One region of the Kocuria atrinae genome, then DNA from elsewhere that is predicted to be linked to it. Evidence: riboswitches for the same ligand, from Rfam matches in the RefSeq annotation. Region 1 holds a riboswitch; the other holds the start of a gene.
The links. Region 1 has a riboswitch for S-adenosylmethionine ahead of ABD283_RS09670 (MetQ/NlpA family ABC transporter substrate-binding protein). Riboswitches for the same ligand answer to the same signal wherever they lie in the genome.
Positions count from the first base shown of each region.

Region 2: linked by a shared signal. The riboswitch ahead of ABD283_RS04670 (O-acetylhomoserine aminocarboxypropyltransferase/cysteine synthase family protein) and the one ahead of ABD283_RS09670 (MetQ/NlpA family ABC transporter substrate-binding protein) in region 1 are both predicted to bind S-adenosylmethionine.

Region 1 covers NZ_BAAAQA010000018.1:69,801-84,734, reverse strand. Annotated here, with positions in the region: gene frr (ribosome recycling factor) at 1-58, shown strand, start outside; gene ABD283_RS09700 (phosphatidate cytidylyltransferase) at 58-1,047, shown strand; gene ABD283_RS09695 (DivIVA domain-containing protein) at 1,116-1,826, shown strand; gene ABD283_RS09690 (DUF485 domain-containing protein) at 1,977-2,339, shown strand; gene ABD283_RS09685 (solute symporter family protein) at 2,343-3,986, shown strand; gene ABD283_RS09680 (GlsB/YeaQ/YmgE family stress response membrane protein) at 4,103-4,372, shown strand; gene dxr (1-deoxy-D-xylulose-5-phosphate reductoisomerase) at 4,484-5,767, shown strand; SAM riboswitch class IV at 5,800-5,914, shown strand; gene ABD283_RS09670 (MetQ/NlpA family ABC transporter substrate-binding protein) at 6,017-6,904, shown strand; gene ABD283_RS09665 (methionine ABC transporter ATP-binding protein) at 6,901-7,953, shown strand; gene ABD283_RS09660 (methionine ABC transporter permease) at 7,953-8,609, shown strand; gene ispG (flavodoxin-dependent (E)-4-hydroxy-3-methylbut-2-enyl-diphosphate synthase) at 8,791-9,957, shown strand; gene ABD283_RS09650 (GNAT family N-acetyltransferase) at 9,969-10,817, shown strand; gene ABD283_RS09645 (hypothetical protein) at 11,193-11,504, shown strand; gene ABD283_RS09640 (hypothetical protein) at 11,520-11,729, shown strand; gene ABD283_RS09635 (hypothetical protein) at 11,815-12,561, shown strand; gene ABD283_RS09630 (proline--tRNA ligase) at 12,660-14,489, shown strand; gene ABD283_RS09625 (TSUP family transporter) at 14,520-14,934, shown strand, end outside.
Region 2 covers NZ_BAAAQA010000008.1:16,388-31,321, forward strand. Annotated here, with positions in the region: gene ABD283_RS04650 (AMP-binding protein) at 1-1,240, shown strand, start outside; gene ABD283_RS04655 (hypothetical protein) at 1,311-1,868, opposite strand; gene ABD283_RS04660 (succinate dehydrogenase cytochrome b subunit) at 2,047-2,850, shown strand; gene ABD283_RS04665 (2Fe-2S iron-sulfur cluster-binding protein) at 2,850-3,545, shown strand; SAM riboswitch class I at 3,657-3,754, shown strand; gene ABD283_RS04670 (O-acetylhomoserine aminocarboxypropyltransferase/cysteine synthase family protein) at 3,816-5,210, shown strand; gene ABD283_RS04675 (CoA-binding protein) at 5,207-5,698, shown strand; gene ABD283_RS04680 (hypothetical protein) at 5,831-6,397, opposite strand; gene ABD283_RS04685 (YkvI family membrane protein) at 6,542-7,843, shown strand; gene ABD283_RS04690 (alanine/glycine:cation symporter family protein) at 7,966-9,468, opposite strand; gene ABD283_RS04695 (ornithine cyclodeaminase) at 9,606-10,634, opposite strand; gene ABD283_RS04700 (amino acid permease) at 10,693-12,348, opposite strand; gene ilvD (dihydroxy-acid dehydratase) at 12,538-14,376, opposite strand; gene ABD283_RS04710 (gluconokinase) at 14,630-14,934, shown strand, end outside.

The DNA of each region.
Region 1 (14,934 bases):
CATTGACCAGATTGATGAGCTGCTCAAGAACAAGGAAACCGAACTGCTCGGTGCCTGATGGCGGCAGCTCATACCCCCAAGGGATCTGATAACCGTTCATCCGCCGGTCCTCACGGACGGGCGGATGAACGGCATAACCCGGTAGAAAAACCTTCCCGGGTCGAGCTGCTCAATACGGGCACGCTGAAGGAAATCATCAAGCGACCGTGGGCGCGCAGCGATGAGCACCGCGCACCGTCCAAGGCCGGCCGCAACTTGCCCGCGGCTATCGCGGTCGCGTTGATCCTCATTGCCACCTTGCTGGTGGGTTTGTTCCTCTTCCCACTCGTGCTGGCTCTGTTGGCCGGCACGGCCGCCGGTATCGGCGTGTGGGAAATTGCACGTTCCTTGAGCTACCGGGGGATTCAGATTCCCCGGGTTCCGGCGGTCATCGCAGCGTTGCTGATGCCGCTGGCGGCGTACCAGGGTGGCGCCCAGTACTTGTCGTACGCCATGGCGCTGTCCGTGACCATCGTGGTGGTGTGGCGCGCCTTCGGGCCCAAGGAGGGCATGCTGCTCTCCATCATGGGCTCGGTCTTCGCTTTGGTCTGGGCGTCGTTCCTGTTGAGCGGGGCCATGTTGCTCTACCACGCGGACAACGGCGCCTTGAAGATTCTGACCGTCATCCTGCTGGCCGTGAGCTCCGATACCTTCGGGTACGCGGTGGGCGTGGTGTGGGGTAAACATCCCATGGCACCCAAGATCTCGCCCAAGAAGTCTTGGGAGGGATTTGCAGGCTCGGCTGGCGGCGCCATGATCGTGGGCGTCTTGTGCTCAGTGTTCCTGCTGGGGGACTCCTGGTGGCAGGGCATCATCCTTGCGTTGGCGATCGTGGCAGTCGCCACCTTGGGTGATTTTTCCGAGTCAATGATCAAGCGCGAGCTGGGCATTAAAGACATGGGTACGCTGCTCCCCGGACACGGGGGAGTCATGGATCGGATCGATTCGATTCTCTTCGCGGTGATCACCGGTTACGTGATCTTCGAGCTCTTCACCGTCCTGGCATAGGTATTGTCCCCGGCAATACGGGGCTCGGGGCGATATCGCTCCGGCAGTTGGAAAGGTACACACCGAAAATGACCGAGAACACCTCCGGTTCCTCCGCAGCTGACCAGCCAACTCAAGCGATCGAGGGGCTCGACACCCGCACCAAGGCCCAGCCAGGTCTGAATGCCACTGCCACTCACCACGAGAATGCCGAACCGGCCCCCACGAACGCGGGTCGAGTTTTCGCGCGCGTGGACGAGGAGCGGTGGGGATACGATCCCGCCGAAGTTGACGATTTCCTGCAGCGGGTCGACGCCGTTCTGGCCACGACCGCTGGTGACCCCCGGTCCGCACCGGGTGTCGGCAGCCGACAGGTGCGTGAGCGCGTGTTCGACCGTGTTCAAGGCGGTTACGATCCGGCGCCGGTCGATGTGCGATTGGATGAGCTCGAGGACGAACTGGCAGACCGTGAACGAGACGCGTTCATTCACGAACATGGTCCGGAGCGCTGGGAGGAACACCTGGAACTGCTGGGCCAGACACTGCTCGGCCGTTTGAACCGTCCCCACGGGGAGCGGTTCCGTCAGCCGTCTCAGCGTAAGCAACTGGGGTACTCCGTGGCCGATGTGGATGTGTTGTGTGATCGGATCACCGAGCACTTCCGTTCGGACGAAGCCCTGGATCCCACGCTGGTTCGTAAGGCGGTGTTCCGTCAGGCGCAGGGCCAGCGCTGCTACGAAGAGCAGCAGGTGGATGCCTTCCTGGACCGCGTAGTGGAGCTCATCCTGGCATTGCGCTGATTCCCAGACTTCAGCACGTTTGTATACAAAGTGGGCCTAACTAGTGATGTGAGGTCACAGTTAGGCCCGTTTTTTGTCCTTTTTGGCGTAGCTGTTGTTTTTGTGGATACAAAGCGCCTAATGTGGTCCTCATCACACAAGGAGGCTCTCATGGCGTCTACGCCCCCTGTCGACTCGGCCCACCCAGCGGCCTACGACTTCACCGATGCGCAACGTTCGGATCAGTTCCAGGAACTGCGCAAAACTCACCGCTCTTTCGTCTTCCCCATGGCCGTTGCGTTCCTGGTCTGGTACCTGCTCTACGTGGTGCTGGCCATTTACGCACCCGAGTTCATGTCCCAGCGCATTTTCGGGAACGTGAACCTCGGGCTGCTCTTGGGGCTCCTGCAGTTCGTCACCACCTTCGGCATCACTGCCGCGTACGTGTCCTTTGCCAACCGGAAACTTGATCCCCAGGCCACTGCTCTGCGCGAGCACCTCGAGGCCTCCGGTGCGGGACGAGGGGAAGCATAAATCATGATCAACATCTCTTCCGCGGCTCTTCCCGCGATCCATGCAGCCACCGAGGCCGACACGGAAACGGTTGGTACCCCATGGATCAACATCAGCGTGTTCCTGGCCTTCGTGGTGGTGACATTGGTCGTGGTGATCCGTGCGTCCAAATCCACCTCCACTGCGGCCGACTACTACGCGGGCGGTCGCTCGTTCTCCGGTACTCAAAATGGTCTGGCCATCGCGGGCGACTATCTGTCCGCTGCGTCTTTCCTCGGCATTGTGGGTGCTATCGCACTGCAGGGTTACGACGGGTTCTTGTACTCCATCGGCTTCTTCGTCGCCTGGCTGGTCGCCCTGCTTCTCATTGCCGAGCCGCTGCGTAACACCGGCAAGTTCACCATGGCGGACGTGCTGTCCTTCCGCCTGCGTCAGCGTCCTGTGCGTGTGGCCGCTTCGATCTCCACTCTGGCCGTGACCTTCTTCTACCTCCTGGCCCAGATGGCCGGTGCGGGTGCGCTCGTGTCCCTGTTGCTCGGTATTGGTTCCAAGGCCGGTCAGTCCCTCGTGATCGTCGTCGTGGGAATCATCATGATCGTCTACGTGCTCGTGGGCGGAATGAAGGGCACCACCTGGGTGCAGATCATCAAGGCCTGCCTGTTGGTCACCGGTGTTGCGGTGATGACCGTGTGGATTCTGGCCCTGTTCGGCTTCAACTTCTCGGCCATTCTGGGCGCGGCTGTCGAAACCAACAACAACCCCGCCATGCTTGATCCGGGGCTCAAATACGGTTTGAGTGAGATCACCAAGATCGACTTCATTTCGCTGGGTCTGGCTCTGGTGTTGGGCGCTGCCGGCCTGCCGCACGTGCTCATGCGCTTCTACACCGTTCCCACGGCCAAGGAAGCTCGTAAATCCGTCGTCTGGGCGATCACTTTGATCGGCCTCTTCTACCTGTTCACCCTGGTGCTGGGCTTTGGCGCCGCTGCGTTGATCGGTTCTGACCGGATCATGAATGCCCCGGGTGGTGTGAATTCGGCGGCACCGCTGCTGGCGTACGAACTGGGTGGGTCCATCCTCATGGGTCTGATCGCCGCGGTGGCGTTTGCCACTATCCTCGCGGTGGTGGCGGGTCTTGCCATTACGGCGTCCGCGTCCTTCGCGCACGATATCTACACATCGGTGATCAAGAACGGTAACTCCGACCCCAAGCAGGAACTCCGCGTCGCCAAGACCACTGTGGTGATCATCGGTCTGGTGTCGATTGCCGGTGGTATCGGCGCGCAGGGTCAGAACATCGCGTTCCTGGTGGCATTGGCCTTCGCCGTTGCTGCTTCGGCCAACTTGCCCACCATCTTGTACTCGCTGTACTGGAAGCGCTTTACCACTCGCGGTGCCGTGTTCTCCATGTACGGCGGTCTGATCAGCTCCGTTGTCCTGATCGTCTTCTCGCCGGTGATGTCCGGTGCAGAGACCTCCATGATTCCGGGTGCAGACTTCGCGATCTACCCGCTGTCCAATCCGGGCATCATCTCCATCCCGCTGTCCTTCCTGCTCGGCTTCCTCGGCTCCATCACCGAGCGTCGTTTGGAAGATCCCAAGAAGCAGGCCGAGATGGAGGTTCGCTCGCTCACCGGTGTCGGTGCGGAGAAGGCGGTCAATCACTAATTCAGCGTTCTGACAGTTTCTGCTGTAACCTGGTAGTAGGCTGGCAGTCAGTACGCTGACCAAGGCATACGAACGCGACCGTTTCGTGTAACAGCAAACAGTTAACTGGAGGAATCATGGGCATCATTAGCTGGATCGTCCTGGGCCTGATCGCTGGCGCACTCGCCAAGCTCATCATGCCCGGCCGTCAGGGTGGCGGCATCATCGTCACCATCATCCTGGGCATCATCGGTGCTATCTTGGGCGGCTTCTTGGGCAGCCTGATCGGTATCGGATCCTTGGACTCCGTGTTCGATATCGGAACTATCATCACCGCTGTGGTGGGCGCACTCATCGTGCTCTTCATCTACGGTGCAGTGACCGGCCGCAAGGGCGCTCGTCGCTGATCCACGGCTTCACTGAACAGGGGCGTCACCTTCGGGTGGCGCCCCTGTTTTGTGCCCTGACCATGTTTGATCCGCGAGATACTGGTAACCATGTCTGACGCTCCCTTGACCATGACCCCCGAATTCGACCTGGCCACTCGCGACCACTCCCGGCGCGTGGTCGTTCTCGGGTCCACAGGATCCATCGGCACGCAAGCGCTCGACGTCGTCGCCTCCGCGCGACAGTTGAGGCGGCCGGGGGAGGACGACGCCGCCGCAGGGCACCCACCGCTGTCGGTCACGGCCTTGGCCGCGGGAACGTCAAATCTTGCCCTGTTGGCCGAGCAGGCTGTCCGCGAACGAGTGGCGGCGGTCGGAACCAGCGGCACCGCCGAGCACGCGAGGGAGCTGAGAGAGCTCATCTCCCAACGGGCGGTGGGGGAGGGACTCACGGGGTTCAACCCGGAAATCTTCCACGGGCCGGACGCTTCGACACGCGTGGCCGAATGGTCCGACTCTGACGTAGTGCTCAACGGCATCACCGGGTCGATCGGATTGGCACCGACTCTTGCCGCCCTGCACGCTGGAAAACCCGTGGCTCTGGCTAACAAGGAGTCCCTGATCGCTGGCGGCCCTCTGGTCAAGCAGGCCGCAGGGGCAACCGGACTGGAAACTCCGTTGATCCCGGTGGATTCCGAGCACTCCGCACTGGCTCAGGCGCTGCGGGGAGGGCGTACAAGCGAGGTGGACCGATTGATCCTGACCGCGTCCGGCGGTCCGTTCCGCGGAATGAAGCGCGAAGACCTGCAGGCGGTGACTCCCGAGCAGGCCCTCAAGCACCCCACATGGGATATGGGGGTCATGGTGACGACGAACTCGGCAACCATGGTCAACAAAGCCCTCGAAGTTCTGGAAGCCTCCTTGCTCTTCGACATCGAGCTGGATCGGATCGACGTGACCGTGCACCCGCAGTCCGTGGTGCACTCCATGGTGCAGTTCGTGGACGGTTCCACGCTGGCCCAGGCCTCACCGCCCGACATGCGCTTGCCCATCGCCCTGGGTATCGGGTGGCCGCACAGAATTACCGGTGCAGCGGCACCCTGCGATTGGACACAAGCCGCGCAGTGGACCTTCGAGCCGCTGGATTCCGAGGCATTCCCCGCGATCGATCTGATGAAGCACGCCGGAAACCTGGGTGGCACATGGCCCGCCGTCTTCAATGCCGCCAATGAGCAGGCCGTGTATGCCTTCCACCGGGGTGAGGTGAAGTTCACGGACATCGTGGACACCGTGGCTGCAGTTGTGGACGAACACGAGGGCGAGAGATCCCCTCGGCTCGAGGATGTTCTCGGCGCGGAGGAATGGGCCAGGGATCGCGCGGATCGGCTGATAGCGCAGCGTTTTAGGACACGCTGAGCACGGCCTACCCTGTGTTAGGATTGGCACCGGATGACGAGATCCGGCGCGAAGCTCTGGCTGGCCGGACGGCAACCCTCTCCCGTAGCGGGGTGCCCCAGATGACCATCCGGCCGCGGTTAACGTAGCTCCCGGCAAGTGCGGTTTCCCGAATCAACTAGCACGAGCCCTACGACTGCGGTGTGTCCTCGACGCACCGCATTTCGTTGTTAATCGCCCAGAACATTCCACACCTCGGAAAGGCACATCGTGCGATCTCACCGTTTGATCCCCCTTGCGCTGGCCACCACCATCGGCCTCACCCTGACCGCGTGCGGCGGCGGAGACTCAGAATCCTCCGATCCCGCTGCTGACGGCACCATTACCATCGGCATTGTCGGCTCGGAGCCCGCACATGACGCCCTCAAGGAAGTTGCTGCCGAGAACGACATCACCGTGGAGTACGTTGATTTCAGCGACTACAACCAGCCGAACCCCGCGACCAAGAGCGGTGATGTGGACATGAACTGGTTCCAGCACACGGCGTACCTGGCTGACTACAACAACAACTCCGGTGACACGATTACCCCGGTGGGATCCACCGCGATCTACCCGTTGGGAATGTACTCCAGCAAGTACGACTCCGTGGACCAGCTCAAGGAAGGCGACGAGGTCGCCATTCCAAACGACTCGATTAACTTGGGTCGCGCGCTGAACCTGCTTAAGCAGGAGGGCCTGGTCGAGTTCACCAAGGACACGATTGCCCCGACCGAAGGCGACATCGACACCGAGAAGTCCAAGGTTTCCGTTCGCCCCGTGTCTGCCGAGCAGACGGTTCTGTCGATGGATTCCGTGGCCGCCTCAGTGGTGAACAACGACTTCCTGGGCCGCGCGGACATTGACCCGAACTCCGCCCTCGCCACGGATGACCCGGAGACGGACAGCGCAAGGGTCTTCAACAACCTGTTCGCCGCCACCGAGGCCAATGCGGACAACGAGACGCTCAAGCAGGTTGCAAGCTTCTATTACGATCCCAAGGTCTTGGAGGCGGAGGACGAGGAGAGCAAGGGCACGGCCGTTCCGACCGAGGTGGACCAGCAGGAACTCAAGGACCTCTTGAAGCGGTACCAGGAAGACCTGAAGGAACAGACCCAGTGACCGAAGTATCCAGTGAGCGCACCCTGGTGCGCTTCCGGGATGTCAGCAAGGTCTACACGGGCGGATCCAAGCGGGAACCCCGCGTGGTCAACGCCGTGGACAACGTCACCCTGGACATCACCAAGGGCGAGATCTTTGCGGTGATCGGGTACTCCGGTGCCGGCAAGTCCACGCTCGTGCGTCTGATCAACGGCCTGGAGCCCATCAGCTCCGGTTCCTTGGAAGTCGCGGGCAACCGGGTGGACGGCAAGTCCGAAACCCAGTTGGCACCGATCCGTCGCAAGATCGGCATGATCTTCCAGCAGTTCAACCTGTTCAACTCCCGCACCGTGGCCGGGAACATCGAATACCCGCTCAAGCGCGCCGGCTGGAAGCCGGAGGAACGCAAGCAACGGGTTACCGAGCTTCTGGATTTTGTGGGGCTGACGGAGCGGGCCAAGAACTATCCGGAGCAGTTGTCCGGCGGTCAAAAACAGCGCGTGGGTATTGCTCGCGCGCTGGCTTCCAACCCGGAACTGCTGCTCGCGGACGAATCGACCTCGGCATTGGACCCGGAGACGACCCAGGAAGTCCTCGGACTGCTCAAGCGAGTGAACCGTGAACTGGGGATCACCATCGTGCTGATCACTCACGAGATGGATGTGGTGCGTTCCATCGCGGACCGGGTGGCTGTCATGGACACCGGTCGTGTGGTGGAGATGGGAACTACCTCTGACGTGTTTGCCTACCCGCAGGCCGAAACCACCCGGAAGTTCGTGTCTTCAGTGATGCGCACCGTGCCCCGCGAGGACGAGATGGCCAAGCTGCGTGAGGAACACCCGGGTCGCCTGATCCTGGTGGACGTCACGGACCAGAACCGCATCGGCTCGGTGCTCTCGGACTGCGCCCGAGACGGGGTGACGTTCGAGATCGCCTTCGGCGGCATTTCCATGCTGCAATCGCGTTCCTTCGGCACCCTCACGCTGTCATTGAACGGCCCGGACGCTGCTGTGGAGAACACCATTGTCAGACTCCGTGAAATCACCAAGGTAGAGGAGGTGGCCCGCTGATGGACTGGTCAGTTCTAGGACCCCAATTGCTCTCGGCCACCGGCGAGACGCTCTACATGGTGGCTGTCACCCTGGTGTTGGCCGGTCTGATCGGCCTGGTGGTCGGCGTAGGTCTCTACGTCACCCGCCGGGGCAACATCTTGGAGAACACCGCGGTCTTCACCGCGCTGAACCTGTTGGTGAACTTCATCCGCCCCATCCCGTTCATCATTCTGCTGGCCGCACTGGGCCAAGCCACAGAGGCCGTTGTGGGCACCCGATTGGGTCCCAATGCCGCGATCTTCGCCATGACCATTGGCGCAACGTTCGCGGTGGCACGCATCGTGGAGCAGAACTTGATGAGCGTGGACCCCGGCGTGGTTGAAGCGGCCCGTTCCATGGGCGTCTCTCGGTTCAGGATCATTACCACGGTCATCCTGCCCGAGGCCCTGGGTCCGTTGGTGCTCGGTTACACCTTCTTGGTCATCGGCATCACGGACATGTCCGCCATGGCCGGTGCCATCGGCGCCGGCGGTTTGGGCGACTTCGCGTTGCGTCTGGGGTACCAGCGCTTCAACGATGAGGTCACCTGGGCCGCTGTGATTGTGATCATCATCCTCGTGCAGATGGTCCAGTTCTTCGGTAACTGGTTGGCGCGCAAGATCATGCGTCGCTAGCGGAGGAAACCGTTACGAACCCCGCCCCGGACCTTCCCACGGAAGGCCCGGGGCGGCGTCGTTGGGGCGTTTGTTTGCTCACGTCCGGCTGCAGGCTCTCGACAAGGTGGCACAATGGAAGGTGAATAAATCGGGGAGTGCGCTTGAGTGCCCCCGGCCAACAAGCTTCTGGAGGCAATTCGTGAGTTCGGTCAGTCTCGGTATGCCCGCTGCACCCCAGCCGGTCCTTTCACCTCGACGGAAGACCCGTCAGATCCAGGTGGGGTCCGTGGGTGTCGGATCGGATTTCCCGGTCAGCGTGCAGTCGATGACCACCACGCCCACCACGGACATCAACGCCACGTTGCAGCAGATCGCGGAGCTCAATGCCGCCGGTTGCGACATCGTGCGAGTGGCCTGCCCGTCCCAGGACGATGCTGATGCGCTCCCCATCATCGCCAAGAAATCACCCATTCCGGTGATCGCGGATATTCACTTCCAGCCCAAGTACGTGTACGCAGCCATCGACGCCGGCTGCGCGGCGGTCCGTGTGAATCCGGGCAACATTCGGAAGTTCGACGATCAGATCGAGGGCATTTCCCGCGCGGCAGAAGCCGCCGGTGTCTCCATCCGGATCGGCGTGAATGCGGGCTCCCTGGACAAGCGACTGCTTGAGAAGTACGGCAAGGCCACCCCCGAGGCGCTCATGGAATCCGCCGTGTGGGAGGCTTCCCTGTTCGAGGAACACGACTTCCACGACTTCAAGATTTCCGTCAAGCACAACGACCCCGTCACCATGGTGCGCGCCTACCAGTTGCTCGCCGAGCGCGGCGACTGGCCGTTGCACCTGGGCGTGACCGAAGCCGGGCCTGCACTACAGGGCACCGTGAAGTCCGCGACAGCCTTTGGCATTCTGCTGGGACAGGGCATCGGAGACACTATTCGCGTCTCGCTGTCCGCGCCCCCGGTTGAAGAGGTCAAGGTGGGCAACCAGATCCTGCAGTCACTGGGCCTGCGCCCGCGCAAGCTGGAGATCGTTTCGTGCCCGTCCTGCGGCCGCGCCCAGGTGGATGTCTACAAACTCGCCGACGACGTCACCAAGGGCCTTGAGCACTTGACCGTACCGTTGCGCGTGGCCGTCATGGGCTGCGTGGTGAATGGCCCCGGCGAAGCTCGTGAAGCGGATCTGGGTGTGGCGTCTGGCAACGGTAAGGGCCAGATCTTCGTTAAGGGCGAGGTCATCAAGACTGTCCCCGAGGACCAGATCGTGGAGACCCTGCTCGAGCAGGCGAATCTCATGGCCGAGGACATGGAACTCGACGAGAACGGCCAGCCCGTTGAGGGCGCCCCGGTCGTGACGGCCGGATGATCCGATACCGGGTGACGCATCTGCTGGTTCCCGGGGCGGTTCCCCAGGAGCAGCTGAATCAGCTTTTGGCGCGTCACGCGGTGTCTTCGGTTTTTGTGGGCTCGCACGTGGATTCGGTGCTAGCTGCTCGACGCCGCCGCCCTCCGCCCGTTGTGGGCATCATGAACCCTGCCCAGGAGCTCGTGGGGGCGTGCTGGGTGGGAACCAACGTGGTCCCTATCGCGTTGGATGAGACGGGGCAGGACCTGGTGGCGGACTACCTGGCAAGGGGAGGCCCGCGATACGCGTCATTATTCGGTCCGGCCGAACCCGTGCTGGGACTGTGGGACCGGCTCAAGGGTTCTTGGCCATTGCCCTTCGACGTGCGTCCGGAGCAGCCTCTACTGGCTATGGACGAGAATCCCGCACCTGAACAATTCACAGCGGTGTCACAACGCGTTCGATGGGCCGAGGTCTCGGAATTCTCCCGAGTGCTTCCGGCTGCCGCGGCCATGTTTGAGGAAGAAGTGGGTTATTCACCCTTCGTGGACGGTGCGCAGAGCTACAGTAAACGTGTCGAGCAGCTGGTTCGGGACAAAAGAACGGCTGTGCTAACGGACGACACGGATGGCCGAGTCCTCTTTAAGGCGGACATCGGTTCCATCAGCTCAGGGGTCTGTCAGATCCAGGGTGTCTGGGTGAACCCTGCCTTCAGAGGCCAAGGGTTGGCGGCCCCCTGTATGGCGGCTGTGGTGGCTATGGCTAGGAAGTATGTTCCCGTAGTCAGTCTGTACGTGAACTCCTACAACGCTCCGGCCCTGGCCACATATCGACGTGTCGGCTTCGAACAGACGGGGACCTTCGCCACGGTCTTGTTGTAGTCATGGTGCTCCACGTGGCTTTTGAGGTTCCGTCGAGGCGACGACTCCTCAGTGCCATTAATGCCAATGCCTGGGGAGGGGATTGACTGCCATGAAGTACACCGAAGGTGCGGCAACGCGCATAGTGGCCAAGGGCGGTCTATTGTGCGCGGGGCTGGGGCTGTTCGCTTTGATGGGTGCACCCCGCAAGAGAGCCAACAGGCCGCCGAATCGGATGTGGTGGTCCAGCCCCAGGATGTGCGCGAGTCGTTGGACGGGGTACTGGTGTCAGAGGACAACCCGCTTTCCTTGTACGCTTCAGAGTCGCAGCCGTCTCCTAGCGGTCAGCCTTCAACCGATGGGCCCGGGGCATCCGCGGGAGGGGCGGCGGGCACCATGCGCGACCGAGCGTTGAGCGAATTGGGGCTCGGCACGAACGTCGATCCCAAGATTTGCGAACCCGTGCGCGATGCGGCCGTGTCCTATCTGGCGGTGCCCGCGACGTCGGCGGATTCCTACAAGGCTTTGAGCCGAGACAACCTCACCGCGATGACCGTGGAGTTGGCCGAATCCCCTGAGCACGCGCGTGGCCAGGTGGCCGAAAATATCGAGCTTCACGGGCGGTGTCAGGACATGACCATGTCGGTATCCGGTGTGAGTGTTCGTACCCAAGTTGCACCGCTCAACGCGGACGTGGACGCGATGTAGAGCTCGGCCTCCCTGGTGAGCGGCTCGGTTCTCGGGGCACCGCTCAAAACGGTTCTGGTGCAGGCCAGCGTGGGTAACGCAGTGGTGACCGTGTCCCACTTCGATTCTGACTTCCTGATCACGGGTAACGCGGACACATCGCGCATGCTTGCGGATGAGCTCGAACGCGAGGCCACGAGTGTGGCCAATCAGGAACTTCATAATCTCAGGGACCGCGCGTCCTAACGTGTGAGTCGGGTTACATTTGGTGCGTGGCAATGTCAGCCGCTGAAGACAACAGGTACATCCAGCGAAAATTAGGTGATTTTTGATGGGCTCCACCATTACCCCCATGTCCTTCTCCCGCGCGACCTCCACAAGGAGCCGAGTTGCTCGTTCTGTAACCGCCGTGGCCGTTGCCGCTTTGGCGCTCACGGCGTGCTCTTCAGGAGGTGGAGACGAACCGGGCCCCGAGGCCAGCTACTCCCAGGACCAAGTCGTCAGCGCTCTCAACAGCGTGGAAGTGGAGGGGGAGACCCTGTCCGCCGAGACCATGGACAAAAACGACGCCGGCTCGCAGGTGGAAGAGCTGGAGCAGGTCCTTGACGAGGCGAGCATCGAACCCGCCCAGTGCAAGGATTTGGTCAAGGATGCGCTGGACACGTCCTCCGGCCACGTGGAGAACCTCGTGGTGGCCACCCCTTCCGGTGGGGAGTACGCGGTGACGGCCATGCCCATGGGGTCAGGCGATCAAGCCACTGAGCACGCTCAGACCGCAAATCAGCAGAACGAGGACTGCCGCGATTTCACCATGGAACTCATGGGAAGCAAGATCGAGGCCAGCATCGAACCTCGAGACCTGGACATCGACAATGGTTCGGAAGGCGCCTTCATGGACATGACGATGGACATGGGAGGGCAATCCAACAAGATGGCCCAGGCTTCGGCCGTGGTGGGAAACACCTTTGTGGTCGTGAGCGAGCAGAACTCCGCGGGCGGTTCTGAGAGCTCGTCCGCTGACACGCCGGACATCGAGGCGATCCTGCAAGAATCCGTCAACAAGATTTCTGAACAGTAAGCATCCATTTTGGTCTGAAAGGCTGGTATCTGGGGGATAGAATCCCACCAGATACCAGCCATTTTTATAGGCCCGTTTACGGGCGGTTAGGACTCTACGTGCCGCTTCGTCTGAGTTCCCTGTTCCTCCGCACTCTGCGTGAGGACCCCGTTGATGCAGACGTGGCCAGCCACCGTCTGCTCGTGCGCGCCGGTTACATCCGCCGCGCCGCCCCGGGTATTTACACGTGGTTGCCGCTCGGGCTGAATGTGCTGCGCAAGGTCGAGTCCGTGGTCCGTGAGGAGATGGACGCGATCGGGGCGCAGGAAGTTCATTTCCCGGCGCTGTTGCCGCGCGAGCCCTACGAGACCACCAATCGTTGGACCGAGTACGGCGAGAATCTGTTCCGGCTGAAGGACCGCAAGGGTGCGGACTACTTGCTGGCCCCCACGCACGAGGAAATGTTCACGTTGGTCGTGAAGGACATGTACTCGTCCTACAAGGATCTGCCCGCCATGCTCTATCAGATCCAGACCAAGTACCGCGACGAGGCCCGTCCTCGCGCGGGTCTGCTGCGTGGCCGCGAGTTCATTATGAAGGACTCGTACTCCTTTGACGTTGACGACGCTGGCTTGGACGAGTCCTACGCGAAACACCGCGCGGCGTATGTCCGGATCTTCGAGCGTCTCGGCCTGCCCGTGGTGGCGGTCTCCGCGCAGTCGGGCGCCATGGGCGGTTCGCAGTCGGAAGAGTTCATGCACCCCACGCCCATTGGCGAGGATACTTTCGTCCGTTCGCCCGGCGGTTATGCCGCCAACGTCGAGGCGGTCACCACGGTGCCGCCTCAGGCCATTGCTTACGACGACGCTCCTGCGGCTCAGGTCAACAGGACCCCCAACAGCCCCACCATCGAAACCTTGGTGGAGCGTTCCAACGAACTCCACCCGCGCGAGTCGGGGGAGTGGACCGCCGCGGACACGCTCAAGAACGTGGTGCTGTCCGTGACTCTGCCGGACGGCAAGAAGCAGCTGGTGGCCGTGGGGATCCCCGGCGATCGGGACATCGACATCAAGCGCGTTGAGGCCGGCATCGGTCAGGCATTGGGTGTGGGTGGCGAACTTGATGTGGAACCCGCCAGCGATGAGCAGCTGCGGGCCCGGCCCGAGATTGTCAAGGGTTACCTGGGCCCGGGCATGACTCGTGAGGATGCACTGTTGGGGGCAAAATCCCAGTCCGAAATCCCGTACTTCGTTGATCCCCGCGTTGTTCCCGGTACCCGCTGGATCACGGGTGCCAACGTGAGCGAGATGCACGTGTACGGCCTGGTGGCTGAACGGGACTTCACTTGGGACGGCACGCTGGAGGCATGCAGCGTGCGTGCCGGTGACGAGGCGCCAGACGGTTCCGGGAACCTGGAGATCGCCCGCGGCGTCGAAATGGGGCACGTGTTCCAGCTCGGCCGCAAATACGCCGAGGCCCTCGGCCTCAAGGTGCTGGACCAGAACGGCAAGCTCGTGACCGTGACCATGGGTTCCTACGGGATCGGTGTCACTCGTGCGCTGGCAGCCGTTGCTGAGCACTACCACGACGACAAGGGCCTGTTGTGGCCCCGCAACCTGGCTCCGGCCGACGTTCACGTGGTGGCCACCGGCAAGGGCACCGAAGTGCTCGAGGCGGCCGAGGCGATCGTGAAGGAAATCGAGGACGCAGGCCTGAGCGTGATTTTCGATGACCGCCCCAAGACATCTCCGGGTGTGAAGTTCGGCGACGCTGAACTGCTGGGTGTTCCCACGACACTGGTGGTCGGGCGTGGACTCAAGGACGGGGTGCTTGAGGTGCGCGATCGTCGCAGCGGGGACAGCCGTGATATAGCGCGGGATCAAGTGGTCGAGGAGCTTCAGTCAGAAATGTCGAAGGCCGTTCAGCCGGAATCGGCCGAGGGTCGGTAACCGCTCACGCGGTGACCACCAGTATCCGCTGTGGATGCATGGTTCTTGGAAGGCTCGGGGTTGGAATCTGCAACCCCGAGCCTTCTGCTGCTCTTGGTCCTCACCGGACTTGCCGCCGGATTCATTGACGCGGTCGTGGGCGGCGGTGGTTTGCTCCAGCTACCCGTGGCCCTGATGATTCCGGGCATTTCACCGGTCCAGGCGCTCGCGACCAACAAGATGGGGTCGGTCTTCGGCACAGCCACCTCAGCCGTGACGTACTACCGACGGGTGCATCCGGACTTACGCACCGCCCTACCCATGGCGGTGGTCGCCCTGGTGGCCTCCGGTGGGGGAGCTGCCGTCGCCTTGCTGTTGCCCTCCGAGGTCTTCCGGCCGATCATCGTGGCAGCACTGATCGGCGTGTTGATCTTCACCATCGCTCACCCGACCATGGGCCAACTCA
Region 2 (14,934 bases), on a different contig from region 1:
CGGATATCTGGTGCAGACCGCGTATACGCACGCCCTCATGTTCGACCTGCTCCCGGACGTGCCCGATGCCAACGGCGTGCTTCGGCCGGACGAGCTCTCCGCGGTGAACGACCCGGCCAAGGTGGATTCGACCGTTCACTGGTGCACCGCGGACCTCGCGTGGGTCACCGCGCACACCTACGAGATCTACGGCCCACTGGCCAACGGCGTGACCGAAGTGATCTACGAGGGCACCCCCAACACCCCGGATTACGGGCGCCATTTCGAGGTCATCGAACGCTACGGCGTGACCAATTACTACACCGCTCCCACGCTGATCCGCTCGCTCATGGGGGCCTTCCCCAAAGGTCTGCCGCAGGTCTACAACCTCTCGTCCATCCGCTTGCTCGGGTCGGTGGGCGAATCCATCAATCCCGAGGCGTGGCGTTGGTTGCGAGCGCAGGTCGGCCGCGACGAGGTCCCGTTTGTGGACACCTGGTGGCAGTCCGAGACAGGCTCGTGCGTGGCCTCCCCGCGCCCGCACGATCCGCAGTTCGCACCGCCCGGCACGTTCGACGACGCCGCTCCGCACACCTCCCTGAAGCCGGGCTGCGCCACGCGCGCCGTCCCTGGTATCTCGGTGCGCGTGCTCGACGAATCCGGTGAGGAAGTTCCGGCGGGGTTGCAGGGCTTCGCCGTGGTCGACAAGATCGGCCCGTCCATGGCCCGCACGGTGTGGGGCGATCCGCAGCGCTACCTGTCCTCGTACTGGTCGGCCTACGGCGAGCGCGGCTGGTTCCTCGCCGGTGACGGCGCACGCACCGATGACGAGGGCGACCTGTACATCTTGGGCCGCGTGGATGACGTGATCAACGTGTCCGGGCACCGGTTGTCGACCATCGAGATCGAGTCCGCACTGGTGACTCACCCGCACGTGGTCGAGGCTGGTGCGACCCCCATCAAGGATCCCGTCACCGGACACGCCGTTCTGGCCTACGTGGTACTCACTGCGGAGGCACAGTCACTGTCCGCGGATGAGGTTCGAGAAGAACTCCGCGCCCACGTGGCGCAGGAGATCGGCCCGATCGCCAAACCCCGCGAGGTCATCGCCGTGCCGGATCTCCCCAAGACTCGTTCGGGGAAGATCACCCGTCGCCTCTTGACCCAGCTCTACGAGGGGCAGACCTTGGGCGACCGCTCCTCGTTGCAGAATGAGGAAGCACTTGACGCGATCGCCGACGTCCTGGCGACGCGCGAATAGACGTGGGCTGAGCAAGGAAAAGCGCTGAGCGGCGTCGTCGGGCCGGCTGGGTTGAGCCGGCCCGACGATTTCAGCGGAGCTTGACCATCCGCCGGATGAACACGATCAGGACGATCCCCATGGCCGCGAGCGGCAGCCACATCAGGTCCGCACTGAGGATCCCGAGCCAGCCTCCCACCATGATGGCCAGGACCGCCGCCATACCGGCAACCACCCACACCAACATCTGTACGGCGTTCTTGTACTGACGCTGCACGTTGTCCCGGGTGAGGGTCACGGGGAAGTTGAAGACCCGTGGGTATCGCGTCAGCACTCCACAACCGATCGTCAGCAGACTCAGCAGCACGAGGATAATGGCGGCCTCTTGGAAAGACCCCTCGCGGGTCACGTCACCAGTGAAGTCGTAATGGAGGGCGAAATCTCCCTGGGCACCCGAATACCGCAGGAAGAAGTACACCGGCAGGGCCACGGCCGAGATCATGCTGACCAAAAGAAGCACCCTGTGGAACGGATCCAGCGCAAAGTTCGGTTGAGGCCGCTCCCTGAAGGTCGTGATGGGTTGATCGCCATCGAGGTCCTGGGCTCGGTTGCGAGTTCTTTCCCGCGGGGCGTCACGTGAGTCAGTCATCCAGCGCTCCTAGTCATCGCCTGGTTGCTCCTTATCTTTAAGGCTACGAAGAAAAGGCAGGCACCGACTCCCCCGAGCGTTGGAATTTCACCCCGCGCGCATGAGGATCGAGTTGTTCGTTACTTCCCAGGGCACTCGAACTGATACTTCTGCCCAGAACTCTTAGGATGATCCAGTGATGAATCCCGCCGCTCAGCCCTCGACGGACACTGCCGACTCCACTCCCAAGCCCAGCGCGTGGGAAGTGATGTTCAAGGACGCCACCAATGCCGAGCTCAAACTCGCGATGGCCGCGTCCGGAACCATCCTGAGTCTGTTCACCGCGGGGCACATGGCCGGGAACATGCAGGTGTATCTGGGCCGGAAGCACTACAACGAGTACGCGGAGTTCCTCCGCACCGTGGGTGCTCCGGTTTTGCCGCGCAATTCGGTCCTGTGGGTCGTCCGAGTGGGACTGCTCGCGAGCGCCACGAGCCACATCATGGCCGGCACCGAACTCACGCTGCGGGCCATGCGCGCCGAGCGGCACACGGTGCAGAGCACGATTCAGGACTTCAAGCTTCAGCTCACGGGCAAGCAGCGGAGGCGCCCTCGCGGCCGACGTCGCTCGGTCCCCCAGATCATCGCCCGCTCCATGCGCTCCACGGGCGTGGTGCTCGGCCTGTTCACGGCCTACCACGTAGCGGATCTGACGGTGGGTGCGCGCCCGGCGGCGTCGTCGAAGCATCGGCACGGGGACGCCTACGGGAACCTGGTGGCAAGCCTGTCCCGCCCGAGCGTCGCATTCTTCTACACCGCCTCGATGGCGGCCTTGGCCGGCCACATGATTCACGGCGTGCGCACGGCCGCCATGGACGCCGGCTTCACGACCACCGAACAGCGCGCCCAGCTGACCGAGGCCGTAGCCAAGCTGGTGGGCACCGCTGTGGCTCTCGGAAACGTCACCATCCCCGCGGCCGTGCAGGCCAAGGTGGTGCGCTGATGCTGCTGACCGTGCACGTGTGGCGGCAGGCCACCGCGGAGGACCAGGGCAATTTCGTGGCCGTGAGCCCGGTCGAGGCTCGCGAGGACATGAGCATTCTGGACCTGCTCGATGCCGTCAACGAAACCCTCACCCGCCAGGGCGATGACCCCGTCAGCTTTGACGACGGCTGCCGCGAAGGTATCTGCGGCAAGTGCGGCGTGACCGTGGACGGCGTGCCCCACGGCCCGGACAAGAACCAGGCCTCGTGCACGCAGTCACTGCGGGCCTACCGCGACGGGGACGAGATCTTCATCGAACCCATGCGCGCGGGCTCGTTCCCGGTCAAGAAGGACCTGTCCGTGGACAAGAAGGCTCTGCGCCGAGTGGCCAAGGAAGCCAAATTCCCGGTCGCGCTCAAGGCCCTGAGTAACGCCGGTTGCATCAGCTGCGGGGCGTGCGTGGCCGCGTGCCCCAACGGTTCCGGCCAGTTGTACGTGGGCACGTTGCTCAAGGAACTTCCGCCGTTGGCCAAGACCCCGGAGGAGCGCAACGAGCGCTCGAGCAAAGTTCTGGACGCCGCCGAGCACGAGTTCGGCCCCTGCTCCCTACTGGGCGACTGCATGGAGGTCTGCCCCGCGGGCCTCCCGCTGGAGAACCTCACCGAGGTCGCCCGGGAAAATCTCCGCCGGATGAACCCGGAGAAGTACGCCTAATCAGCGTGGCCACGCGGGAGGCGCCGCGCGGCGGCGTCGGCGGTCGTCTCGCACCGTGGTCACCTGCGGGCCCCGGTTTGTGAACGCCGCCACCCACGCGACACAATGGACTCACCATCCCGAGCGGCCGAGAGACCTGGATCGAAGACGCCGCAGCAACCCGCAGTGATCGGCCTACTGCACGGTGCTACCGCCAGGACCGATGGAGTGCTGCGCGGCCCCGGGCAGTGTTCGGACGGGAGCTGTACGCGGCCGACAAGGAGGAGCCCTATGGCCGAGCACCAGTTCGGTTTCCGCACCCGTGCACTGCACGCAGGCGGCACCCCGGACGCCGAGCACGGCGCCCGTTCCGTTCCGATCTACCAGACCAGCTCGTTCGTCTTCAAAGACGCCGACGACGCCGCCAACCTCTTCGCGCTGCAGAAGTACGGCAACATCTACTCGCGCATCGGCAACCCCACCGTGGCTGCCTTGGAGGAGCGCATCGCGTCCCTCGAGGGTGGTATCGGTGCGGTAGCAACCTCCTCCGGCATGGCGGCCGAGTTCATCACCTTTGCCGCGCTGTGCGGGCAGGGCGATCACGTGGTCGCCTCCTCGCAGCTCTACGGCGGAACCGTCACGCAGTTGGATGTAACCCTGCGCCGCTTCGGTGTGGAGACCACCTTTGTTCCCGGCACCGATCCCGCCGATTACAAGGCGGCCATCACCGAGAACACCAAGGCCGTTTACACCGAGCTCGTGGCCAACCCGTCCGGTGAAATTGCCGATCTGGAAGGCCTCGCGGAAGTCGCCCACGAGGCCGGTCTGCCGCTGATCGTGGACGCCACGCTCAACACCCCGTACCTGTGCCGCCCGTTCGAGCACGGTGCGGACATCGTGATCCACTCGGTCACCAAGTTCCTGGGCGGCCACGGCAACACCCTGGGCGGTGTGGTGGTCGAAGCCGGTCGCTTCAACTGGGGCAACGGCAAGTTCCCTGCCATGACCGAACCGGTCCCCTCGTACAACAACGTGACCTGGTGGGGGAACTTCGGTGAGTACGGCTTCCTGACCAAGCTGCGTTCCGAGCAGCTGCGCGACATCGGTCCATCGCTGACCCCGCAGGCCGCGTGGAACCTGCTGCAGGGAGTGGAAACCCTCCCCCAGCGCATGGACGCCCACGTGGCGAACGCGCAAGAGGTCGTGCAGTGGCTGGCCACCGATCCGCGCATCGGCTACGTGAACTACGCGGGTCTCGAAGATCACCCGCACCACGAACGCGCCCAGAAGTACTTGCCCCAGGGCATCGGTTCCGTGTTCGCCTTCGGTGTAGCCGGCACCGATCAGCTCAGCGGCCGCGAAGTGGGCGGCCGGTTCATCGAGAACCTGCAGCTGGCCTCGCACCTGGCCAACATTGGTGACGCCCGCACCCTGGTGCTGCACCCGGCGTCCACCACCCACCAGCAGCTCACCTCCGAGCAGCTGGAATCCGGCGGCGTGAGGGAAGACCTGATTCGCATTTCCGTGGGTCTCGAGGACCCCGCGGACATCCTGTGGGATCTGGACCAGGCACTGACCGCCGCGACCGGGATCAACCGCGAGGGCGACGTCGTCGAAACCGTGACGCCCGCAGCGGCCACCGCCGAACCCACGTCCGAAAAAGCTGCCGAAGGAGTCCACGCATGAGCACCGAACGCACCTGGGTGGGCCCCAGCGCCCCCGAGCGACTGAACATCCTGCGCAACACCGAGTCGATCGCGATCGTGGGCATGTCCAATAAGCCCGCGCGGGCCAGCTACTTCGTGGCCACGTATCTACTGTCTTCGTCCCCGTACCGCGTGTACTTCGTGAACCCCGTGTTGGACGAGGTGCTGGGCCAGAAGATCTACCCCTCGCTCGCGGACCTGCCCGAGGTCCCGGACATGGTGGACGCGTTCCGCAAGGACTCCGATCTGCCCGGCGTGGCCCAGGAGGCCGTGGACCTCGGCGCCAAGACCGTGTGGATGCAGCTGGGCTCGTGGAGTGAGGAAGCCGCGGCGATCGCCGAGAACGCCGGGCTCAACGCCGTGATGGATCGCTGCGTGAAGATCGAACACGCCCGCTTCCACGGCGGCCTGCACCTGGCCGGCTTCAACACCGGGGTGATTTCCGCCAAGCGTCAGGTGGTTGCCTGACGGTCATTGGGTGACCAACCAATTGATCCCGCCTCACTGCGTAGTAACCACGGTTACTTTGCAGTGAGGCGGGATCACATGGTTCTGGGGCCTGCTGTTCTCCGGCCCAGCTGCAAACTGCCGACGTCGCTCTCAGCCCAACCGCAACACCACGGCCGCGCGTTCCCAGCCCTGGGACTCGCGGGCGGGAACTTCGTCCTCGGGGACCACGGTGTACAAACGCTCGGCATCAGCAAGAAAGGCCTCGTTGGCCATGGACGAGACCAACGGGTCCAGCACCTCGGCAGGATCGCGTTCGGTGGACGCATCAGTGAGCAGCGGGCCCATGTAGGCAACCTCGTCCTGCACAGACAGCGTGGAGTGCGCTACCGGCTTGCCCCATTCGTCCACTTCGAACCGCGTGACGTCCCCCATGGGTGCATCGAACATCCCGGACTCACCCGGGAAACTCAGTCCACGGTCCAGCTCCTGAACCGCACCCGTCAGCAAGATGCCCTGCGAGAGCACCTCCTTCTCCTGAGCATTCACGGCGCCGCGGGCCATCACGACCTGATCCTCGGGACAGACCAACACGAGCCCGTCCTTTGAAGGGACTGAACCGTCCCAGGCCACCACGTTCTGCGGCGGTGCTTCGGTTCCGCGCACCGCATCCCAACCGGCCACCCAGTCCTTGAGGTCGTCTTCCCATTGCTGCGCCATGCGATTCTCCTTTCTCGGCAAGCTATTGCCCCGAGTATCTCACTCGCCCTATCACACCAGGTGGCGTTTGTCATGCAGTCCTCTATCCTGGGAAGGTTCGCTGATTTTCGCCATTTGTTCCCTAAATTCGAGGAGTTGTCACCCGTGAATGCCAGAAAAACATTACAAGTCACTCTGGCCTTTGTCGGGCTCCTGGTGGGGGCTGGCTTCGCGACCGGTCAAGAAGTGGTGCAGTACTTCATTTCCTTCGGCACGTGGGGCTTGGCCGGAGCAGTGGTCTCCGGGCTGCTCATGATCGCGGCCGGTGCCGTGATCATTCAGATCGGCAGTTACTTCATGGCCGATGAGCACCGGGCCGTTTTCCGCTCGGTCTCCCACCCGGTGGCTTCCAAGTTCTTGGACATCAGCGTCACCCTGACCCTGTTCGCCATGGGGTTCGTGATGCTCGCCGGCGCCGGTTCAACGCTTGAGCAGCAGTTCGGGCTGCCCGCATGGATCGGCTCCGCCATCATGGTGGTCATCGTGATGCTCACCGGCCTGTTGAACGTCAACAAGGTCACCAACATCATCTCCGCCGTCACACCACTGATCTTCGTGGCCGTGATCGTCGTGTTCGTGTACACCATGATGCAGCTCCCCGTGGACTTCGGTTCCGTGAGCGAACTCGCCGTGCAGGCCGATTCCCCCGTGACCCCCTGGTGGCTGTCCGGGATCAACTACACCTGCATGGCCCTGATGCTCGGTGTCTCCATGAGCCTGGTCATCGGCGGTAACACCACGAACCCGCGTGTCGCAGGATGGGGCGGTGTCCTGGGCGGCGTTGTCTACACCATCTTGTTGCTCATGAACGCCGTGGCCCTGCTGGTGAACTACGAATCGGTTGAGGGCTCGGACATCCCCATGCTCCAGCTCTTCGAGACGATCCACCCCGTGGCCGCACTGTGCATGGTGTTCGTGACGTTCATCATGATTTACAACACGTGCATCAGCATGTTCTACGCCCTCGGGCGCCGTCTCAGCGTCAATCACCGCAACCGTTACGTCCCGGTGTTCCTGGGCACCTGCGTGGTCGGCTACTTCATCAGCCTCATCGGATTCGGCACGCTCATGAGCTACGTGTACCCCGCCATTGGTTACGTGGGCATGATCATGGTGATTGTCATGCTGGTCTGGTGGTTCCGCAGCCGCAAGAAGATCGAGGGCGAAGAGAGCCGCCGTGATCGGATGCGCGCATTGCTCACCATGAAGGAGTCCGACGACAAGGACTTCCCCGAGGGCCATGAGAAGCGCCTCGAGGACACCGCTGAGCAGTCGACCGCTGACAATGAGACCATCACCGGCGCCATCGACAAAGAGGTCGTCAGCAGCCTCAGCAAGAAGAACGGTAAGAACGGCAACACGGATTCATCGGGAACCTCGGCATCAAGTTCGAAGGACTCCCACTGATCTGAACCCCCGGCCGTAGCAAAAGCTCCCCACCACTATGTGGTGGGGAGCTTTCGTATGGGGAGCCAGCGGCGTCGTCGTCCTGGTGACGAATGATTCAGGAGGACGACGCCGCGGCGGAACTAGCCGCGCTTGGCCTCCTTCTTATCGGCCTTCTCCTCCGCCTGCACGATCCAGTGCTGGCGCGTGGTCACAAAGTCTGAGCCGTCCCACGCACCCAGACCGGACAGACCGGGGATGTCACCGGAGTGGAAGACGGGTTCCACACCGGCCTTGCGCTGGTCCATGTAGTTGCGCAACACCTTGGCGGCGACCCCGGCCAACCCGACCAGAGCGATCAGGTTGATGGTGGCCATGAACGCCATGAACAGGTCCGCGAGCGACCACACGAGGTCCAGGGCAGCAATGGCGCCCAGGAACACGCAGGCCAACACCAAGAAGCGGTAACCGGTCATGACCGCACGGGATCCGGTCATGAACCGGATGTTGGATTCGCCGTAGTAGTAGTTGCCGATCACCGAGGACCACGCGAACAGGAAGATCGCGATGGTCAGGAAGTGGATGGCCCACTCGCCCAGCTGTGCGCCCAAGGCGGTCTGGGTGAGCGAGGCACCTTGGCGCTCATCCCCGAAGGTCGGGTTGGAGAGCAGGATGATGAAGGCGGTCACGGAGCAGACGATCATGGTGTCGAAGTAGACGCCCAGGGACTGCACGAATCCCTGCTTGGCCGGGTGGGACACGGACGCGGTAGCACCGGCGTTGGGCGAGGAGCCCATACCGGCCTCATTGGAGAACAGGCCGCGTTTCATGCCCTGGATCAGCACACCGATCAGGCTGCCGGTCACGAACTCACGGATACCGAAGGCACCTTCCACGATCATGAGGAACATGGCGGGGACCTCGGTGATGTTCAGGACAACAATCAGCAGTCCCAGAATCAGGTACAGGACGGCCATGACGGGAACCACGATCTGAGTCACGCTGGAGATCGAGCGAATACCGCCGAAAATAACGGCTGCGGTGATGGCCACCAGGGCCAGGCCGATCACAATGCGGATCCACATGTTCTGGCTGTCGGCCATGTCCAGGTTGAACGAGCCGCTGACCGCGTCCACGATCGAGTTGGACTGCACGGAGTTGAACACGAAGCCGTAAGTGATGGTGATGGTGACCGCGAAGATCAAACCCATCCAGCGCTTCTTGAGTCCGCGCTCCATGTAGTAGGCCGGGCCGCCCACATAGCCGTCCCGGGACTTGATCTTGTAGAGCTGGCCCAGGGTTGATTCCACGAACGCGCTGGCCGCGCCAATGGCCGCAATGGTCCACATCCAGAAAACGGCGCCCGGGCCGCCCAAGCTGATGGCGATGGCTACACCCGCAATGTTGCCGGTACCCACGCGGGCGGCTGCGGAAACTGTGAACGCGCGGAAGGATGAAATGCCCTTCTTACCGTCCTCAGCGTCACCGGGCGGGTCGGTGAGAACCCGGAACATTTCGGGAAGTCCGCGCAATTGGATCACGCCGGTGCGAACGGTCAGGTAGAGACCCACACCAATGAGAATCGCGAAGACGACGTACCAGACGTACTCGCCCACCGTTCCGACAAGTTCTGTTAATGCATCCATGAATATCCCCGGACTTCTCCCTCGGAACAGTCCCGCTCACCGCTGCCTTCGGGCGAGCGGGACTGGGTGCCTAATGTGCGCTGTTGCACTGATTTAGGTCACAGTAGCGGAAACTACCGCCGGGGTGTGAGCGCGGCTCAGCCCACGGGCTTGAGCGAGTTCACCAGTGAGAACAGGTCCTTGGGATCTTCAGGCTCGGCCACCAGGTCGATGTAGGTCTGCAGTTCCGTACCGTTGGTGGAATCACGCAGGCAGCGCAGTGCGGAGAAGTCCGCAATGGCGAATCCCACGGAGTCGAAGATGGTGATCTCTTCCTCCGAGGTACGGCCGGGTGCCTGATCGGTGAGGACCTTCCAGAACTCCACGACCGGGAAGTCCTCCTCGACCTGCTGGATCTCGCCCTCGATACGGGTCTGCTCGGGGAATTCCACGAACACGGTGGAGCGGTAGAGGATCGCGGCCTCCAGCTCGGTCTTGCCCGGGCAGTCGCCGCCCACGGCGTTGATGTGCACGCCGGGCTTGACCTGCTTGTCGGACAGGACGGTGTTCTGTGCCTTGTCCGCGGTGCACGTGGTGATGATGTCCGCGTTGGCCACAGCCTCGTCCGAGGAGGACATGGCCGTGACCCGGAAGCCCAGCGGCTCCAGGTTGCGCTTGAGCTTGTCCATGGCGGCAGGGTCCACGTCGTAGACATCCAGGTCCTCAATGCCCATCGCGGCGCGGAAAGCCAGTGCCTGGAACTCAGCCTGGGAACCGGAACCGATCATGCCCATGCGCTCGGAGTCCGGACGGGCCAGACGCTTACCCACCATGGCGGACGTCGCCGCGGTGCGCAGCGCGGTCAGCAGGGTCATCTCCGCCAGGAACGTGGGATAGCCGTTGTCCACGTCTGCCAGAACACCGAAGGCGGTCACGGTCTGGTAGCCGCGGGCGGGGTTGAACGGGTGACCGTTCACGTACTTGAACGAGTACTCCTCGCCATCGGAGGTGGGCATCAGCTCGATCACTCCGAAGGGGGTGTGGCTGGCCACACGCGGGATCTTGTCGAACTTCTCCCACCGCGTGAAGTCATTTTCCAGATACTTGACCATGTTGCGCATGATCCCCTCAACGCCTTCGCGCTGGATCCATCGGGCCATATTGGGTACGTCGACGAACTGTGTCATGGTCTCGTTCTTCTTAGCGGGAGTCATTCCCGTCAGTGGTGTGCTTCTCGGTGGTGGTCTAGTCGTTAGTGGTCTGATCTGTGGCGGACTGGCCGGTGTGGGGATTGCTGGGGTTCGGCTTCTCGGAATTCGGCTGGGGCACTTGGTGAAGTGAAGCAGTCGAGGTGGTGGAGCCGGAACCGGTGGATCGCTCACGACCGACCCGGAATGCGCTCACCACCGGGCGCTCCGCAAGAATGGGGAACGCCCCGGTGAAGCCCTCTCGCTCAGCGGCGATCGCCCGTACCCGGCCGCGCACCACGAACCAGCCGATCGTGAGGATGGGGATCAGCAGGAGCGAGGATCCCAGTGTCAGGGTGCCCACCGGGTAGTCCACGGCCATCAGCACAATCACACCCGCTAGGAACGCGATGGTCAACCAGTTGGTGAATGGTGCGAACGGGGCGCGGTAGCTGGGTCGGTTGTAGAAACCCTTCTTGGCCATGGACACGTACTTCTTGTGGGCCATGGTGATGGCGGCCCAGCCGGCCATCGTTCCCAGTGCGGCCAGGTTCAGAACGATTTCGAAGGCCTGCTCAGGAACCACGAAGTTCAGCCCCACACCCAACACGGCCACACCCGCGGTCATGAGAATGCCGCCAAATGGCACACCAGATTTCGTGAGTTTGCCGGCGAACTTGGGAGCGGAACCAGCCTGGGCCATCGAGTGCATGATGCGCCCGGTGGAGTACAGGCCGGCGTTGAGCGAGGACAGCGCCGCAGTGATCACGACGAGCTGCATGATGGGACCGGCCGCGCCCACTCCAATGGAGGAGAAGAACGTGACGAACGGGCTCTCGGTCGCGCTGTAAGCGGTGTAGGGAAGCAACAAGCACAGCAGCAGGACTGAGCCGACGTAGAAGACGGCAATGCGCAGGATCACGGTGTTGATGGCCCGGGGGATGACCTTTTCCGCGTTGCGGGTCTCGCCCGAGGTGGTACCCACCAGCTCGATACCGGCGTACGCGAAGACCACGCCCTGCACGACGATCAGCGCGGGAAGAATACCGGCCGGCAGCAGGCCGCCGTTGTCCTGGATCAGGGAGAAGCCCACTTCCGAACCGGTGGGCGTTCCGAAGAGCACGAAGAAAATTCCGACGATCAAGAAGATCACCAGTGCCAGCACCTTGATGAGCGAGAACCAGAACTCCAACTCACCGAACACCTTGACCGACACCATATTCAGGGCGACCACAAAGATCACCACGACCAAGGCCAGGATCCACTGCGGAAACTCAGCCAGGGCCGGGCTGTACTGCCCGAACCACTTGATGTAGATGGCAATGGCCGTGGCATCAGCAACCGCTGTCATGGCCCAGTTCAACCAGTAGAGCCAGCCGGAAACGTACGCGGCCTTCTCGCCGTAGAACTCGCGTGAGTAGGACACGAAAGAGCCGGAGGACGGCCGGTGGACCACGAGTTCACCGAGCGAACGCAGAATCAGGTAACCGAAGAAACCACAGATTGCATACAGGATGAACAGTGACGGTCCGGCCTGCTCCAACCGGCCACCTGCGCCCAGGAACAACCCTGTTCCGATGGCGCTACCGATCGCGATCATCTGCAGCTGACGCGCACCCAGCCCCTTGTGGAATCCAACGGTTTCATCATTGAACCGTTCCTTGAGGATCTGGCGTTCTTCGCTCTGCGTGATGTGCGGGCCCTGCTGAGACATCCGTTAATTCCTTTCGCTTAAGGCCCGAAAAAGTTCGCGTGCCTGACAGCTGAGCCTATGACCAGCGCTGTTGTCTGAGACACATGCGCCGCCCAAAAGGGGGGATATGACAAAAAGATGACCCCGTTGATCAACGGAGTCACCTTTTTCGTCTTATTAGTGCCTTAGCTACTAATAAATAACTTCCATTTAGTCCTCGATCACGCGCACAGCGCCCTTGTCGGCGGAGGTCACCATGGAGGCATAGGCGCGCAGCGCCTTGGACACCCTGCGCTCACGCGGCTTGGTGGGCTTCCACGGTGCGGAGCCCTTGGCCTCCCGACGGCGCGCAAGCTCGGCGTCGTCCACGTTGACCCGCAGCACGCGGTTCTCCACGTCGATCTCGATCTCGTCACCGTGTTCGATCAGACCCACGGCACCGCCGGCGGCGGCCTCCGGCGAGATGTGACCGATGGACAGGCCCGAGGTGCCACCCGAGAATCGGCCGTCCGTGATGAGCGCGCACTTCTTGCCCAGGCCCAAGCCCTTGAGGTAGCTGGTCGGGTACAGCATTTCCTGCATACCCGGTCCGCCCTTGGGGCCTTCGTAGGCGATCACCACGATGTCCCCCTCCTTCACGTTCTTGGAGAGGATCTCGTGCACCGCCTCATCCTGAGACTCGACCACGTAAGCGTTGCCCTTGAAGTGGAACAGCTCGGGATCGATGCCGGCGGTCTTGATCACGGCGCCGTCCTCGGCGATGTTGCCGAACAGCACGCACAGGCCACCCTCGATGGTGTAGGCGTGCTCCATATCCCGGATGCAGCCCTCGGCCGCGTCCAGATCGTGGTCTTCGTACTCATTGGCTTGCGAGAACGCCTGGGTGGTGCGCACACCGCCGGGGGCCGCCAGGAAGAACTCCTTGGCCTCGTTCGAGGCCTTGCCCGAACGGATGTCCCATTCATCCAGCCACTCGCCCATGGTCTGAGCGTGAACGGTGTGGACGTCCTCATCCAGCAGGCCACCGCGGCGCAGTTCACCCAGGATGGCGGGGATACCACCGGCGCGGTGTACATGCTCGATATGGAATTTAGTGGAGTTCGGTGCCACCTTGGCCAGGCAAGGAACCTTCCGGGACAGCGCGTCGATGTCCGAGAGGTTGAAGTCCACCTCGGCCTCCTGCGCGGCGGCCAGAATGTGCAACACGGTATTGGTCGAGCCGCCCATGGCCACGTCAAGTGCCATGGCGTTGCTGAACGCGGCCTTGGTCGCGATATTGCGGGGCAACACGGACTCGTCGTCCTGCTCGTAGTAGCGCTTGGCGGACTCCACGATGCGGCGGCCCGCTTCCAAGAACAGGCGCTTACGGTTCACGTGCGTGGCCAGCGTGGTGCCGTTACCGGGCAGGGACAGGCCCAGCGCCTCGGTCAGGCAGTTCATCGAGTTGGCCGTGAACATACCGGAGCACGAGCCGCACGTGGGGCACGCGTTCTCCTCGATCTGGGCCAGCTGAGCATCTGTGACGGATTCGTCCACGGCCAGTGCCATGGCATCCACCAGGTCCACGCGGTGCTCCACCACGCCTTCCACGCCCTCACCGGATTCCATGGGGCCACCGGAGACGAACACCACGGGGATGTTCAATCGCAGGGCAGCCATGAGCATGCCCGGGGTGATCTTGTCGCAGTTGGAGATGCACACCAGGGCGTCCGCGCAGTGCGCGTTGACCATGTACTCCACGGAGTCCGCAATGATGTCGCGGGAGGGCAGCGAGTAGAGCATCCCGTCGTGGCCCATGGCGATACCGTCGTCCACGGCAATCGTGTTGAATTCCTTGGCCACGCCGCCGGCTTCCTGGACCGCGGAGGCCACCAGGTCGCCCATGTTCTTGAGGTGGACGTGCCCGGGGACGAACTGGGTGAAGGAGTTGGCGATCGCGATGATCGGCTTACCGAAGTCCTCGCTCCCCATGCCGGTGGCCCGCCACAGGGCGCGCGCTCCCGCCATGTTCCGGCCGGTGGTTGACGTTGCTGATCGCAGCTGCGGCACAGTGACTCCTTCCAAGGTGTGCTTCGGGCTCTCGCACGGCTCGATTGTGCCGTGACCCGAAAAGATTTGTTCGTTCCAGGATACGCGCGGCCCACGACGCTATCCATATGTCGGTCATGCGTCTCAAATTTTGATACGCCGACGCCGCTCTGTTCAGTTCCACTCGACACTCACGCGAGTTGCTCCCGCCCACCGCTCTGCCCGGCTCCATAGACTGAAGACAGCGATCCACCGCAACGGAGCAGGAGGAATCATGGGCAAGCACAAGGACACACCGCGCCCCGACGACGGGGTGGAGTTCGCTGTCGAACTCAAAAAAGCGGTGGACCCTTTGGTCATGGCCTTGGACGTGGGGTCCACGGCAAGCCGTGGTTCCCTCCACGATGCCACCGGGACCCCGGTCCGTGGCTACCGGCACAAGGTTCCGCATTCCTTCACCACGGCCTCCGACGGCACATCGGTGATCGACCCCGATCAGGTGGTTGAGGAGTTGAGCGAGATCCTGGACTTGGTGTGTGACCGGTCTGAGCTGGCCGGGCGAGTGCGCGGCGTCGGACT